DNA from 3 places in the Parabacteroides sp. AF14-59 genome. Region 3 is predicted to be linked to each of the others. Evidence: riboswitches for the same ligand, from Rfam matches in the RefSeq annotation. Region 3 holds a riboswitch; each other region holds the start of a gene.
The links. A riboswitch is a leader RNA that binds a small molecule or an ion and turns the genes downstream of it on or off. The one in region 3 is predicted to bind cobalamin.
Positions count from the first base shown of each region.

Region 1: another riboswitch for cobalamin. It lies ahead of DWW23_RS16115 (threonine/serine exporter ThrE family protein); the one in region 3 lies ahead of DWW23_RS08665 (TonB-dependent siderophore receptor).
Region 2: another riboswitch for cobalamin. It lies ahead of DWW23_RS16190 (cysteine-rich CWC family protein); the one in region 3 lies ahead of DWW23_RS08665 (TonB-dependent siderophore receptor).

Region 1 is NZ_QUHH01000015.1:22,118-26,410, reverse strand. It holds gene DWW23_RS16115 (threonine/serine exporter ThrE family protein) at 364-1,698, opposite strand; cobalamin riboswitch at 1,747-2,029, opposite strand; cobalamin riboswitch at 2,143-2,339, shown strand; gene DWW23_RS16110 (TonB-dependent siderophore receptor) at 2,372-4,293, shown strand, end outside.
Region 2 is NZ_QUHH01000015.1:37,416-41,708, forward strand. It holds gene DWW23_RS16175 (acyl-CoA carboxylase subunit beta) at 1-124, opposite strand, end outside; gene DWW23_RS16180 (biotin/lipoyl-containing protein) at 126-647, opposite strand; gene accC (acetyl-CoA carboxylase biotin carboxylase subunit) at 684-2,198, opposite strand; gene DWW23_RS16190 (cysteine-rich CWC family protein) at 2,200-2,415, opposite strand; cobalamin riboswitch at 2,474-2,756, opposite strand; gene DWW23_RS16195 (anaerobic ribonucleoside triphosphate reductase) at 3,044-4,293, shown strand, end outside.
Region 3 is NZ_QUHH01000006.1:28,963-33,255, reverse strand. It holds gene DWW23_RS08675 (IMP dehydrogenase) at 1-761, shown strand, start outside; gene DWW23_RS08670 (helicase associated domain-containing protein) at 1,041-1,943, shown strand; cobalamin riboswitch at 2,022-2,227, shown strand; gene DWW23_RS08665 (TonB-dependent siderophore receptor) at 2,356-4,293, shown strand, end outside.

The DNA of each region.
Region 1 (4,293 bases), on a different contig from region 3:
TTTTCTCCTCGTCTAATTATTTTTCAACGCTGCAATATTACGAAAACAACCCGCCGGAAACCCGAAGATATTACTTTTTTGGCTTTTTTGCACTTAGTTAAACTTTAAACTAATTTGTGTTGTGTTTTGAAATGAACCAACCATTTTGAAATATGGAACAATTCGGAGTGGTAAAGGCCCTTCCTATTTGTCAATAATGGGTTATTTTAGGGCTGAATGCAAAGTGAAGGAGAAATCGTTGTAGTGTTTCCCTTTGTTAAAAAAACAGTTTATTATAATCGTTTCTATATTAATATATGTAAGAGGCTACCTCAAAATTGTATGGGGTAGCCTCTTATTTTTTATATTAGGAATAATAAATTTTTACCATTCAAGGAATTTTCCACGTTGCCGGCGTTTCTCCAATTCTTCTTGTAGATGTCGCTGCCGGTCCTTGGCTATATATTGACGGGCAAAGATATTAGGAACAGCAACACCTAACGATATACAGAGAATGATAAGGGCGGAATTGATACCGTTGAAGAAGGCGTTCGTTACCTCACCGATCACTCCATGCAGATTGATAAATGCTAATAAAGAGCGGTACATCAGGACGCCCGGGATCATGGGAATAACAGACGGGATCGTTAATACGTGATTAGGCACATGAAACCAGTGGACTGCTTTCACTGCGAGCACGCTGACAACGAAACTACCCATAAACGAACCGATCACAGGACCGTAACCCAGTTCGAAGTTTACAAAGTTGCGGGTACATACGGCAATGATACCTCCAACGGCAACAACCCATAACAGACGGCGCTGAATATTGAAGATCATAGAGAATCCGATAGCGGCGATAGCTGCAGCGATCGCATACACATAATACGGATCATGCGGAACCATACTTAACTCACTGAACTTATGGTCGATCGCAACGTCGTTCATGACAAGTATGCGCAATGCGAATGCAATACCGAACGTCATCGCAACTACCATCATAGCCGTGTTGGCGGCACGTGTCATCCCGACGAGCAGATGGTTATCGAGCATATCGTCTACGAAGTTGATCAAAGGTACTCCCGGTACAATGAACAGGGCACAGGCGAGTAGCGGATGATAAGGCGTCTCGGACAATCCCGAGAAGGAAGAAAGATACGCAGTGCAGGTCGCGGCAAAAGCGGCGAGTGCTATACTCATATATACATTTAATCCGGCTTCTATGCATCGGGCACGTATCCTGAAACCAATGAATGCACAAATGGAAGCAAACAGAAAGGCGATCCAGTCGGAACCGAACAATTTACAGAAACCGCCACAGGCGAATCCTGCACCGATAGCTACGATATAAGGTGTATAATTCCGGGGCTTTTTGGCTATCTTTTCCAATTCCTCTTCATATTTGTCCAATGAATAGTCCTCTTCGATAGCACACCATGAAAGATCGCTGATCTGCGAGATCGCGGTCATGTTGATACCATGTTTCTCACATTTCTGGAATTTGGAAAACGAATTTCTTTCATCACTTACATTGACCATGATCATCGTCCACCGGATATCGATGTGTAATTTCTCTTCCGGAATACCCATAAAAGCTGCTACTCGTTTCATGTTCCGTTCAATACGGTTGGTATCGGCAGCACTTTCCATCAATAATTTGCCTGTACGCAGCAAAAGGTCCAGTTTACGTCGTAATAACAATACTTCCTTGTCTGTCATCTTTTTGTTTAATTCTAAAATGTTACATCCTTATCCTAACCCACGAGGATATGAGTCTCAACGAACGGCAGGTCTTCTGACTGACTCCTATCCTAAAAGCCTTCCCGACGGAATAGTTGACAGTTGACAGATAACAGTTGACAGATAAAATACGGACAGAAAAACTGTCATTTGTCAACTTTCCACTGTCAACTGAATCGTCAGTGGCAAAAGTAGTATTAGGCTGTTAACGGAGCTTCACAGCAGCGGGACTGTCCGGGATTTACACCCGGTTCCCTTTTAATCCGTATTCCCGAACGGGAGCTACGAAACCAATTCGGGCGCAAAGGTACTGATTTTTTCATTACATTCATCTGTTCCCTTTTATTTGTGTATTCAGATTCGTAATATTTGAAAGTGACCGGTCTGGTAGTTGAGATTACCGATATATTTCGTACTTTTGCCATCGGATTATGGTGTAACGGTTTAGTTTTCGCTATCCGTTAGTAAAAGGGAATCCGGTGCAAGTCCGGAACTGTACCCGTAGCTGTAAGTTCTGTAACCCCGGCAATCTTGTTGCCACTGGGAATTTATGATTCCTGGGAAGGCGGCCGGTCATGGGAGAACAAGTCAGAAAACCTGCCATTATTTTATATGCGATACCTCGGGTATAGGTGTTGATAGACCTGGATATATGCGAATATTATATGTTAAAATGATTGTATGCCTGCCAGGCATATTTTTGTGCGTACCTACTATGTACGCACAAACAATTGATACGACAGCTTATCACCAGCTTTCCGGTGTTGAGGTGGTGGAAAAGGCACGTCCTTCCACAACCCGTGAAGCAACTCCTCTGCAAATAATGGACCGTTCCGGAATTGAACGCCTGGGAATACAGGATCTTTCGGAAGCAGTGAAACGTTTCTCCGGTGCAACAGTGAAGGATTACGGTGGGATAGGGGGATTGAAGACGGTTTCCGTGCGTAGCCTTGGGGCACAACATACGGCTGTCAGCTACGATGGAGTAACGATCACGGATGCCCAGAGCGGACAGGTGGATATCAGCCGCTTCTCACTGGACAATGTGGAGATGGTTTCACTTTCGATCGGGCAATCAGATGATATTTTCCAGACAGCACGGATGTATGCGTCGGCAGGGGCGTTGAGTGTGAAGACACGTAGACCTGTATTTGATGGAAAACCGATGAATCTTCAGGCGAAAGTGAAAGGAGGTTCTTTTGGTTTGTTCAACCCGATGGTTCGTTATGAACAGAAGATAAGTAACCGCTTTTCCGCTTCTTTGCATGCCGACTGGCTAAGTGCAAAAGGGGAATACCCTTTTACTTTGGTAAACGGAAATGTTGTAACCGAAGAAAAAAGGAAGAACAGCGATATCCAGGCACTTCGTCTGGAAGGAAATCTGTATGGAGACCTGGGTAAGGCCGGAACATTGACCGGTAAAGTCTATTATTACGATTCAGAACGCGGACTCCCCGGTTCGGTGATATTGTATAGCAACAGTAACCGGGAACGCTTGTGGAACAATAATTTCTTTACCCAGTTGCAGTATTCCAACAAACTAACGGACAATTTATCTTTGCAGGCACATGCCAAGTATAATTATTCTTTCAGCAAGTACCGTGATGTAAGTAATAAATACTCAGGAGGTAAGCAAGAAGATTTGAATACCCAGGAAGAGTATTACGGTTCGGTAGGCGTACTTTATTCACCCTGGAAGAACTTCTCGACTTCTCTTACGACTGATTTAGCCCATAATATGCTGGATAATAACTTTATGAATGCACCGCAACCCAAGCGTTTGACTTCACTGTCAGTGTTATCCGCCCAATATAAGAACTCGATGTTTACAGCAACAGCCAGCTTACTGGGTACTTATATGACCGACAAAGTAAAGGCTGGCGATAAACCGGCCGACCGTAAACGTTTGTCTCCTGCGGTTAGCGTATCGTTGAGGCCTTTTCCCGATAATGCCTTTCGTGTACGTGCCTCTTACAAAGATATTTTCCGTGTCCCGACTTTCACTGATCTATATTATCTCCGTATGGGAAATACGAACCTGCAGCCGGAAAAGGCTACACAATATAATCTGGGGCTGACCTGGAGCGGAGAAGCAGGGAATCTCTTTCGTTATCTGAGTCTTTCGGCCGATGGTTATTATAATAAGGTGAAGGACAAGATTGTTGCTATTCCGACGATGTATATATGGAAGATGATGAATATGGGAGAAGTCGATATCAAAGGTTTGGATGTGAATTTCTCATCTGAAACCTCTCTGCCGGCAAAGATGACCTTACTCCTCTCTGCCACATATAGTTTTCAGAAAGCAATCGATATAACTGATCCTGATGCAAAAAATTACAAGGATCAGATACCATATACTCCGAAACATTCGGGAAATGCATCGTTGACCTTGGAGAATCCGTGGGTCAACGTCTCTTATAGCTTGACTGCGGCGGGTGACAGATATGCTTTGCCTCAAAACATAGAAAGCAACCTTATTGCCGGATATGTAGAACAGGGAATATCTCTTAACCGTGAGTTTGTGGTAAAAAAATGTAAGTTGCGTTTGCAGGGAGAAGTGATTAACCTGGG
Region 2 (4,293 bases), on a different contig from region 3:
CGATCCGTTCGCGGGCTGTCATCCGGCCGGATTCATGCTGCTTTTCGATACGGGTAATACCACCTCCCTGCGAAGCTGTCTTATCCAGTTCTTCAAAGGTCTTATACAACTGTTCCTTTCCCATTTTATTCTTCTTTATCTGTTATTACGTCCAGCGACAGAAGAACCTGGTTGCTTGCTACCGAATCTCCTTCTTTGACCAATACCTCACGTACCGTACAGGCTGAACTTACCTTATAATTACTCTGCATTTTCATCGCCTCTATCACGATGACGATATCACCGGCTTCCAGACGGTCGCCTTTCTCCACCAACACCTTCACGACTTTTCCGGGCATAGGAGAAACGATCTTGTTATCCTGCCGTTCTTCGCTGCTCTTACGCATACGCAGATATTTCATCTGTGTATCGACAATATCGACGGCATAAGACAGGAAATGTGTATTCACCGTATAACTTTTGCCTCCTTCTCCCCGGATCAGTTCGGCATTATACGAATTACCGTTGTGCAAAATAGAGCAGGCACCGTTCTCGGCCATCATAATATCGACTTCATAAGGGACACCGTCTATCGTCAACTGCACCTTATTCCCTTCCTTGCTGACCAGCGATACATCCGCCACTCTTTTTCCTATATGTATTTCCATAATGAATAATTTTCTAATATGCTAATGAACCAATTATTAAATGCGCAAGACGCCTTTCTGAAGACCGAACTCACGCCAGCGGCTGATAGGACGGTTATCCGACGCCAACCCCGACTTGTTTTCCTCCAGGTTGATCAGATAATCGATATAGGCAGCGATCATAGCCACATTCTCGGTTTCCGTACCACTCTCACTTACCGGATGCTGTAATTGTTCCGCATTTTTCGCAATAAAAGAAGTATCATATTTCCCCTGTACAAAATCAGTCGTATCCATGATCCGGCGCAGATAGCTGATATTGGTTTTCAATCCGGTGATCTTGTATTCGTGCAGTACACGCCGCATACGTTCGATTGCATACTGGCGGTTGGTCGCCCATACGATCAGTTTGCCGATCATCGGGTCGTAATAAACCGGTATCTCATATCCTTCGTACACATAACTGTCCACACGGACACCGATACCGTTCGGTTCCGTCAGTTGCCTGATCACACCGGGAGACGGCATAAATCCGGCTTCGGTATCTTCCGCACAGATACGGCATTCGATAGCATGGCCACGCTGGGCTATCTCTTCCTGACGGATATGGAGCGGCTCATCGTTAGCCACCCGGATCTGTTCTTTTACCAGGTCGACACCCAATACTTCTTCCGTGATAGGATGCTCCACCTGTAGGCGGGTATTCATTTCCAGGAAATAAAAATTCCGATGTTTGTCCACCAGAAATTCGATGGTACCTGCACCGGAATAATGAACGGCCTTTGCCGCAGCAACAGCTTTCTCTCCCATATCTTTCCGCAATTCAGCCGTAATAAACGGTGACGGGCTTTCTTCTACGATCTTCTGGTTACGCCGTTGTACCGAACATTCACGTTCGCAGAGATGGATCACGTTCCCGTGATTATCGCCCAGAATCTGAAATTCGATATGATGGGGCTCTTCCACAAACTTCTCCAGATAAACAGTATCGTCTCCAAAAGAAGAAAGAGATTCCGAACGGGCGGAATTATAGGCTTCCACCACCTCTTCCTCTTTATAAATAAGCCGCATCCCTTTTCCACCGCCGCCCATCGATGCTTTCAGCATCACAGGAAAACCGATCTCCTTACAAACCCGAACTGCTTCTTCCGCACTCTGCAACGGCTGCTGTGTTCCGGGAACTACCGGTACGCCGGCTTCGATCATACGTTTGCGGGCAGAGATCTTATCTCCCATCGCTTCCATCGTTTCAGGAGCCGGGCCGATAAAAATGATCCCTTCTTCCTTACATCTCCGGGCAAAAGCGGCATTCTCCGAAAGAAAGCCATAACCGGGGTGAACAGCATCTGCCTTATGAAGTTTGGCTGCCTGAATAATTTTTTCAATATCCAGATAACTCCCTTTGGAGGCCGCAGGGCCTATCAGGCAAGCTTCATCGGCATAAAGCACGTGCCGGGCGGCCCGGTCGGCTTCCGAAAATACAGCCACAGACTGTATTCCCATCTCCCGGCAGGAGCGCATCACACGCACCGCGATCTCACCACGATTTGCGATCAATATTTTCCGTATCATATCAATGCTTTAAATGTTTATAGCGGGGATTCACCTCGCAGGCATAGAAATATTTCTTTATCTCATTCAAACAGGAATTGCATAAGCATCCCGGATAATGCATCTTTACATAAGCAAGCTGGAGCTCATCCAATTTCACAGGTGCACAATGACAGGCAGAGATATCGTCTACCCGGCATACAAAGGAGACCCCACAACGCGGACAATCTTTCTCCATAATCTGATAATTTTTGAAATAAACAATCTTTTCGAACCCGTATCCTAACCCACGAGGACATGAGCCTTTAATGAATGGCAGGTCTTCTGACTGACTCCCATTCTGAAGCCTTCCCGACGGAAAGTTGATAGTTGACATGTGACAGTTGACAGATAAATACGGACAGAAAAACTGTCTACTGTCAACTTTCCACTGTCAACTGAATCGTCAGTGGCATTAGTTGTTTTCAGAATGTTGAACGGAGCTTCACAGCAGCGGGACTGTCCGGGATTTACACCCGATTCCCTTTTAATCTGTATCACCCGACCAGATAATACAGAACCGATTCGGCGGCAAATGTAGAGAAAATATTACACATTTTACTCCAAATTGTGCATATTTTTTATTGGGACACATAAGAGGCTGATAATGCAATGGTTAGAAGAGAGCTCACACTCAACTATCCTTTTTGGAAAACATTTTCAACACAGAAAATCTAAAAGTTTTCCACTTTTCTTTATTTCATATCTAACAATCAGTAGATTGACATAATTTAACTCGTTAAAAGTTTTCCAAAAAGAACACCATATACAGTTTAAGTATACCTTTGTTGGAGTAAAAACAACATAAATATATTATCAATTTTATCATGATACAAACAGTTATCAAACGGGATGGACGTATCGTCGGATTTAATGAGGAGAAGATAGTAACAGCGATACGAAAAGCCATGCTGCATACAGAAAATGGGGAGGATTTGCAGCTGATCCGCCAGATTACGGATCATATTTCATTCAAAGGAGAACCGCAAATGACAGTCGAAGCGATACAGGATGCAGTCGAACTGGAACTAATGAACAGTAGCCGTAAGGACGTTGCACAGAAATATATCGCTTACCGTAACCAGCGCAGTGTTGCCCGTAAAGCTAAAACACGCGATATGTTCCTGGAGATTATCAACATCAAATCGAACGATATCACGCGCGAAAATGCCAATATGAATGCAGATACTCCTGCAGGCATGATGATGAAATTCTCCAGTGAAACCACCAAACCGTTCGTCGACGATTACCTGTTGAGTGAAGAGGTAAAAGAGGCCGTTGCAAACAACTACCTGCACATTCATGATAAAGATTATTACCCGACCAAGAGCCTGACATGCGTTCAGCATCCGCTGGACCGCATCCTTAAATATGGATTCTCTGCCGGACATGGCGAATCACGCCCGGCAAAACGCATCGAGACAGCCAGCATCCTGGGCTGCATCTCCCTGGAAACAGCTCAGAACGAAATGCACGGCGGACAGGCTATCCCCGCTTTCGACTTCTATCTGGCTCCTTACGTACGTAACAGCTTTATTGAAGAGATCAAGAACCTGGAAGACCTGAACGGCGTGGATTACTCACATCTGTATAATAAAGAACTGGACGACTATGTAACGCGTCCGCTGGATGGCCTGAGCGGTGACAAACGGATCATACAGCATGCTATTAATAAAACTGTCAGCCGTGTCCATCAGTCGATGGAAGCTTTCATTCACAATATGAACACCATTCATTCACGCGGTGGCAACCAGGTGGTGTTCAGCTCTATCAACTACGGTACGGATACTTCAGCCGAAGGGCGTTGCATCATTCGTGAGATATTGAAAAGTACTTATCGTGGTGTCGGCAACGGCGAAACGGCTATCTTCCCGATCCAGATATGGAAAAAGAAACGTGGCGTCAGCTATCTGCCGGAAGACCGCAACTATGACTTGTACGAACTGGCATGCAAAGTGACTGCCCGCCGTTTCTTCCCGAACTTCCTGAACCTGGATGCTACATTCAACCAGCATGAAGACTGGAAAGCGGACGACCCACAACGCTATATGTATGAGGTAGCAACAATGGGATGCCG
Region 3 (4,293 bases):
AACGCGTTCCTGCCCTGGTTGAAGCCGGTGTAGATGTATTATGTATCGACTCATCAGATGGTTATTCGGAATGGCAATACGAGACATTACAGTGGATCAAGAAAGAATATGGTGACAAAGTAAAAGTCGGAGCCGGAAACGTGGTGGACAGAGATGGTTTCTTATATCTGGTAAAAGCCGGAGCTGACTTTATCAAAGTCGGGATCGGTGGCGGTTCCATCTGTATTACACGCGAACAAAAAGGAATCGGACGCGGACAAGCTACCGCTTTGATCGATGTAGCTCAGGCCCGCGACGAATATAAAGAACAGACAGGTATTTATGTTCCTATTTGCAGCGACGGTGGTTTGGTGCACGATTATCACATGGTACTTGCATTGGCAATGGGAGCTGACTTTCTGATGATGGGACGTTATTTTGCCCGTTTCGACGAATCTCCTACAAAGAAACTGCGTATCGGAAACAACTTCGTAAAAGAATATTGGGGTGAAGGTTCAAACCGTGCCCAAAACTGGCAACGTTACGACATGGGAGGAAGTGCCTCGCTGAAGTTTGAAGAAGGTGTAGACAGCTATGTTCCTTATGCCGGTAAAATGAAAGACAATCTGAATCTGACATTAGGCAAGATCAAAGCTACCATGTGTAGTTGCGGTGCTATCGCAATCCCCGCCTTACAGAAAAATGCCAAGATCACGCTGGTATCTTCAACGAGTATCGTAGAAGGTGGTGCACACGATGTGATCCTGAAAGAACAGAATTAAGTAATCCTATCTGAGATATTTAATCCCCCAACTGTAATCTCTTCATTCGTGAGCTTACTGTTGGGGGATTTTTTCTATCAATAATTTATATCTACAGAAATCCGATATTTTGAAAACAGACGTAAATATCTCCTATAAAACATATAGAAAACAGAGGTAAAATAACATTATATCAAACGGAGATTATTAGAAACCAAATATTTGAATATCTTTGAGGATAATAAAAACATTCGGTTATATAATACACAATAGACAAAGGAGATATAGAGTCGCTAGTATATGAAAAGAAGAAGAAAGAAAAGAAGTACCAAGCAGTATGCGGTTATTGCTTTCTACGAAAAAAACAACAGATGGCCTGCACCTTCGTCGCAAAATGTAAAAGAGCGGCATCTAGGTGAGTGGATTACCAGATGCAGATTTATCAGGAACCATTCTCCGGAGAAACTTACAGAAAAGCAGATTCAATTAATTGATAGAATCGATGCGGATAAGGCTCAAAAAAAGACAGAACGGTGGATGGCTAATTATGAGATGTTGAAAGACTTTGTGGAAAAAGAAAAACGATGGCCTTCCGTCAATGCTTCAGAACCGGAAGAAATCAGACTTGTCAACTGGTGCCTGTCACAACGGATTACCAGAAAAAACACCCCCAAAAGCAAACAAAATAAAGAACATATCAAACTGTTGGATGATATCGGTTTCCATTGGAGTTCAAACAACAAAAGAAGAACATGGAAAGAATCGTTCAACCTGGTCAAGGATTATTATGCCCGTACCGGTCAATGGCCTGCCCATACCAGAGATCCGGAAGAGTCGAGACTGGCGAAGTGGTGTAGTAAAATGAGAGCCTATAAAAACCGAACGGATACAAGTGTAACGCTTTCTCCCGGACAGATCAAAAAATTGAGTAATTTAGGTTTCGACTGGACCAATAGCCAGGAGAATAACAGACGCTCACCGGAAAATACCAACAGGATATGGATCGAGAGATATCATCATTTTTGTGAGTTCACAACAAACAACAAACGATACCCTAAGGCGAAATCCGGAGATCCCCAGGAAGAGTCTCTGTATTCATGGTGGATGAGAATGGCTTATTTGAAAAGAAAAGGCAAGCTCAGTAACGAACGTATCCATCTACTTGATTGTATCGGATTCAGATGGGGGAAAGGGAATGAATAGTTGAAAACAAAATTTCCCCACTCTGTCCCCGAAAGATAGGCGCATTCAGGTATTACTTTTATTCTAAAAAATATATTTATATTTGCTGCGATTTTTGGTTCATATAAAATAGACTCTATGAATATGATTAAAAGGGAATCAGGTGTGAATCCTGAGCAGACCCGCTGCTGTATTCTCCACAAAAGTCTTTGAACAACAAATACATCCACTGTTCATCAATGAATGGGAAGGAACGTTTAAAGATGGAGTAAGTCAGAAGACCTGCCAAAATCTTTTTTCTAAGGCTAACGTGGAATATAGCTGAAAGATATGACCAATGGAAAAATTCTAATTTTTCTTTTATCTTTTGTACTAAATTTTCAATTGTTTAGCTGTAATTTTTGTTATTTTTTCAATATTAATAATAATTATTATGGTTACATCATTTACTCGTTGCAGAACTCCATTTTTAATATGGCTGTTTCTGTTTATTTTATTTATTCCCATTTGTACCTTTGCACAAACTAACAGAATGGTTAGTGGTTATATTGTTGATGAAAACAATAAGGCGTTAGAAAACATTGTAATTTTCATCAAAGGGTCGGAGTTGAGAACGATTACAGATGACAATGGCTACTACTCCATAAATTTAGAAGACTCAAAAAATCATGTATTGATAACCAACAGTTACAATACCGTTTCCGCTGTCCGCGACATTCCTGATGGCGAACAGGATTACAGATTGGATATTCAGCTGTCATATAAATCATTAAGCCTTCCCGAGGTAGATATTACAGGAGCCAAACCCCAAAGCTACAATTCTGATATCGCCTTTTCTGCAACCCGCATGGAAATTCCGGTGCTGGAGATACCGGGATCGGTTGGTATTGTAACAAGAAAATTAATTGAAGACCAGCAGGCAACCACCATGACAGAAGTAGTACGAAATCTGGGTGGTGTCAAAGGAGGAGCTTCTGGTGAAGCCGGTAACATTAACGAGGTATTTTCTTCCCGTGGCTTTTCTATAACAAACTCCCGCAATTATTTCAGAAATGGAGTACGTTATCTCAAATTCTCAAATGATGCTCTTTCAAGTATCGAACGCATCGAAATACTAAAAGGACCTGCATCCGTTCTTTATGGAGCCGTAGAACCTGGTGGTATAATTAATTTTATCACCAAGCCGACTTTATATACTCCCCGCTATGGAGCTTCCATCAGATATGGCAGTTATGATTATAAACAGGCGGCCATCGACTTAACCGGTCCAATAAACACGAAAAAAACAATACGCTATCGCCTGAATGCGATGTACGAAGACGCAGATAAATTCCGTAAACCGCAAAATAGTAAACGATATGACATCACTCCAACCATTGACATTGATTTAGGAAGAAAGACTACTCTTAATCTTGATGCAGACATTTTCAGGGACAAGAGAACACATGATCCCGGAGTTTTACATATAAACAATGAAATTATCGATCATGGGTTCAAAACTTTTTTAGGTGAACCATGGGCTTATGGGAAGTTTACTAACACCAGTTTCGGCTATGAGTTGAAGCACCGCTTTAATAAAGATTGGACATTCAGAAGTTCTGCCCGCCAATATTTCACCCATGAAGACCGTCTGTATTTTCAGATGAAGACACCTCAAAAAGATAGTACAATCACTAGACGTCTGGCACATTGGGATGCAAAAATCAATTATTTAAATCTGATTGAAGAAATTAGCGGTAATTTCACAACAGGCTTTATCAAACATAAAGCGATCGCAGGAGTAGAATTCGGCCGGCTTACCAATAGAAGAAAAGTAAAGGGTAATATGTATACCCCCATAAATTATGTCAACCCTGTATACTCAGAGAAACCGACAGATTTTGAAATGGAACAAAGTACAAATTTATATATCACACAAAACACCGGAGCAATATATTTGCAAGATCAGCTAAGCTTTACCGACCAGCTAAAATTATTAATTGGTGCACGCGCGGACTGGGTAAACGACAAACAGGACAATTATATTAAAGAGACAAAAAGTGATGAAAAGAATTTCGCTATATCTCCACGTGTTGGTGCGGTTTATATGCCAATACCAAGTTTAAGCCTTTATCTTTCTTATAGCCAATCATTCGTCCCTCAATCCGGCCAGACTAAAGATGGTAAAGCTTTCGATCCGATTCGTTCCAAGCAATGGGAAGCCGGTATAAAGAAATCATTTTTCAATGATCGTCTTACCTCTAGCCTGGCGTTCTATAAACTGTCAAAAACAAACTTACCTACAACAGATCCTGAAGATGAAGAATTCAAAATTCTTATCGGTGAACAGACAAGTAAAGGTATAGAATTAGCTGTCTCCGGCGAAATTACC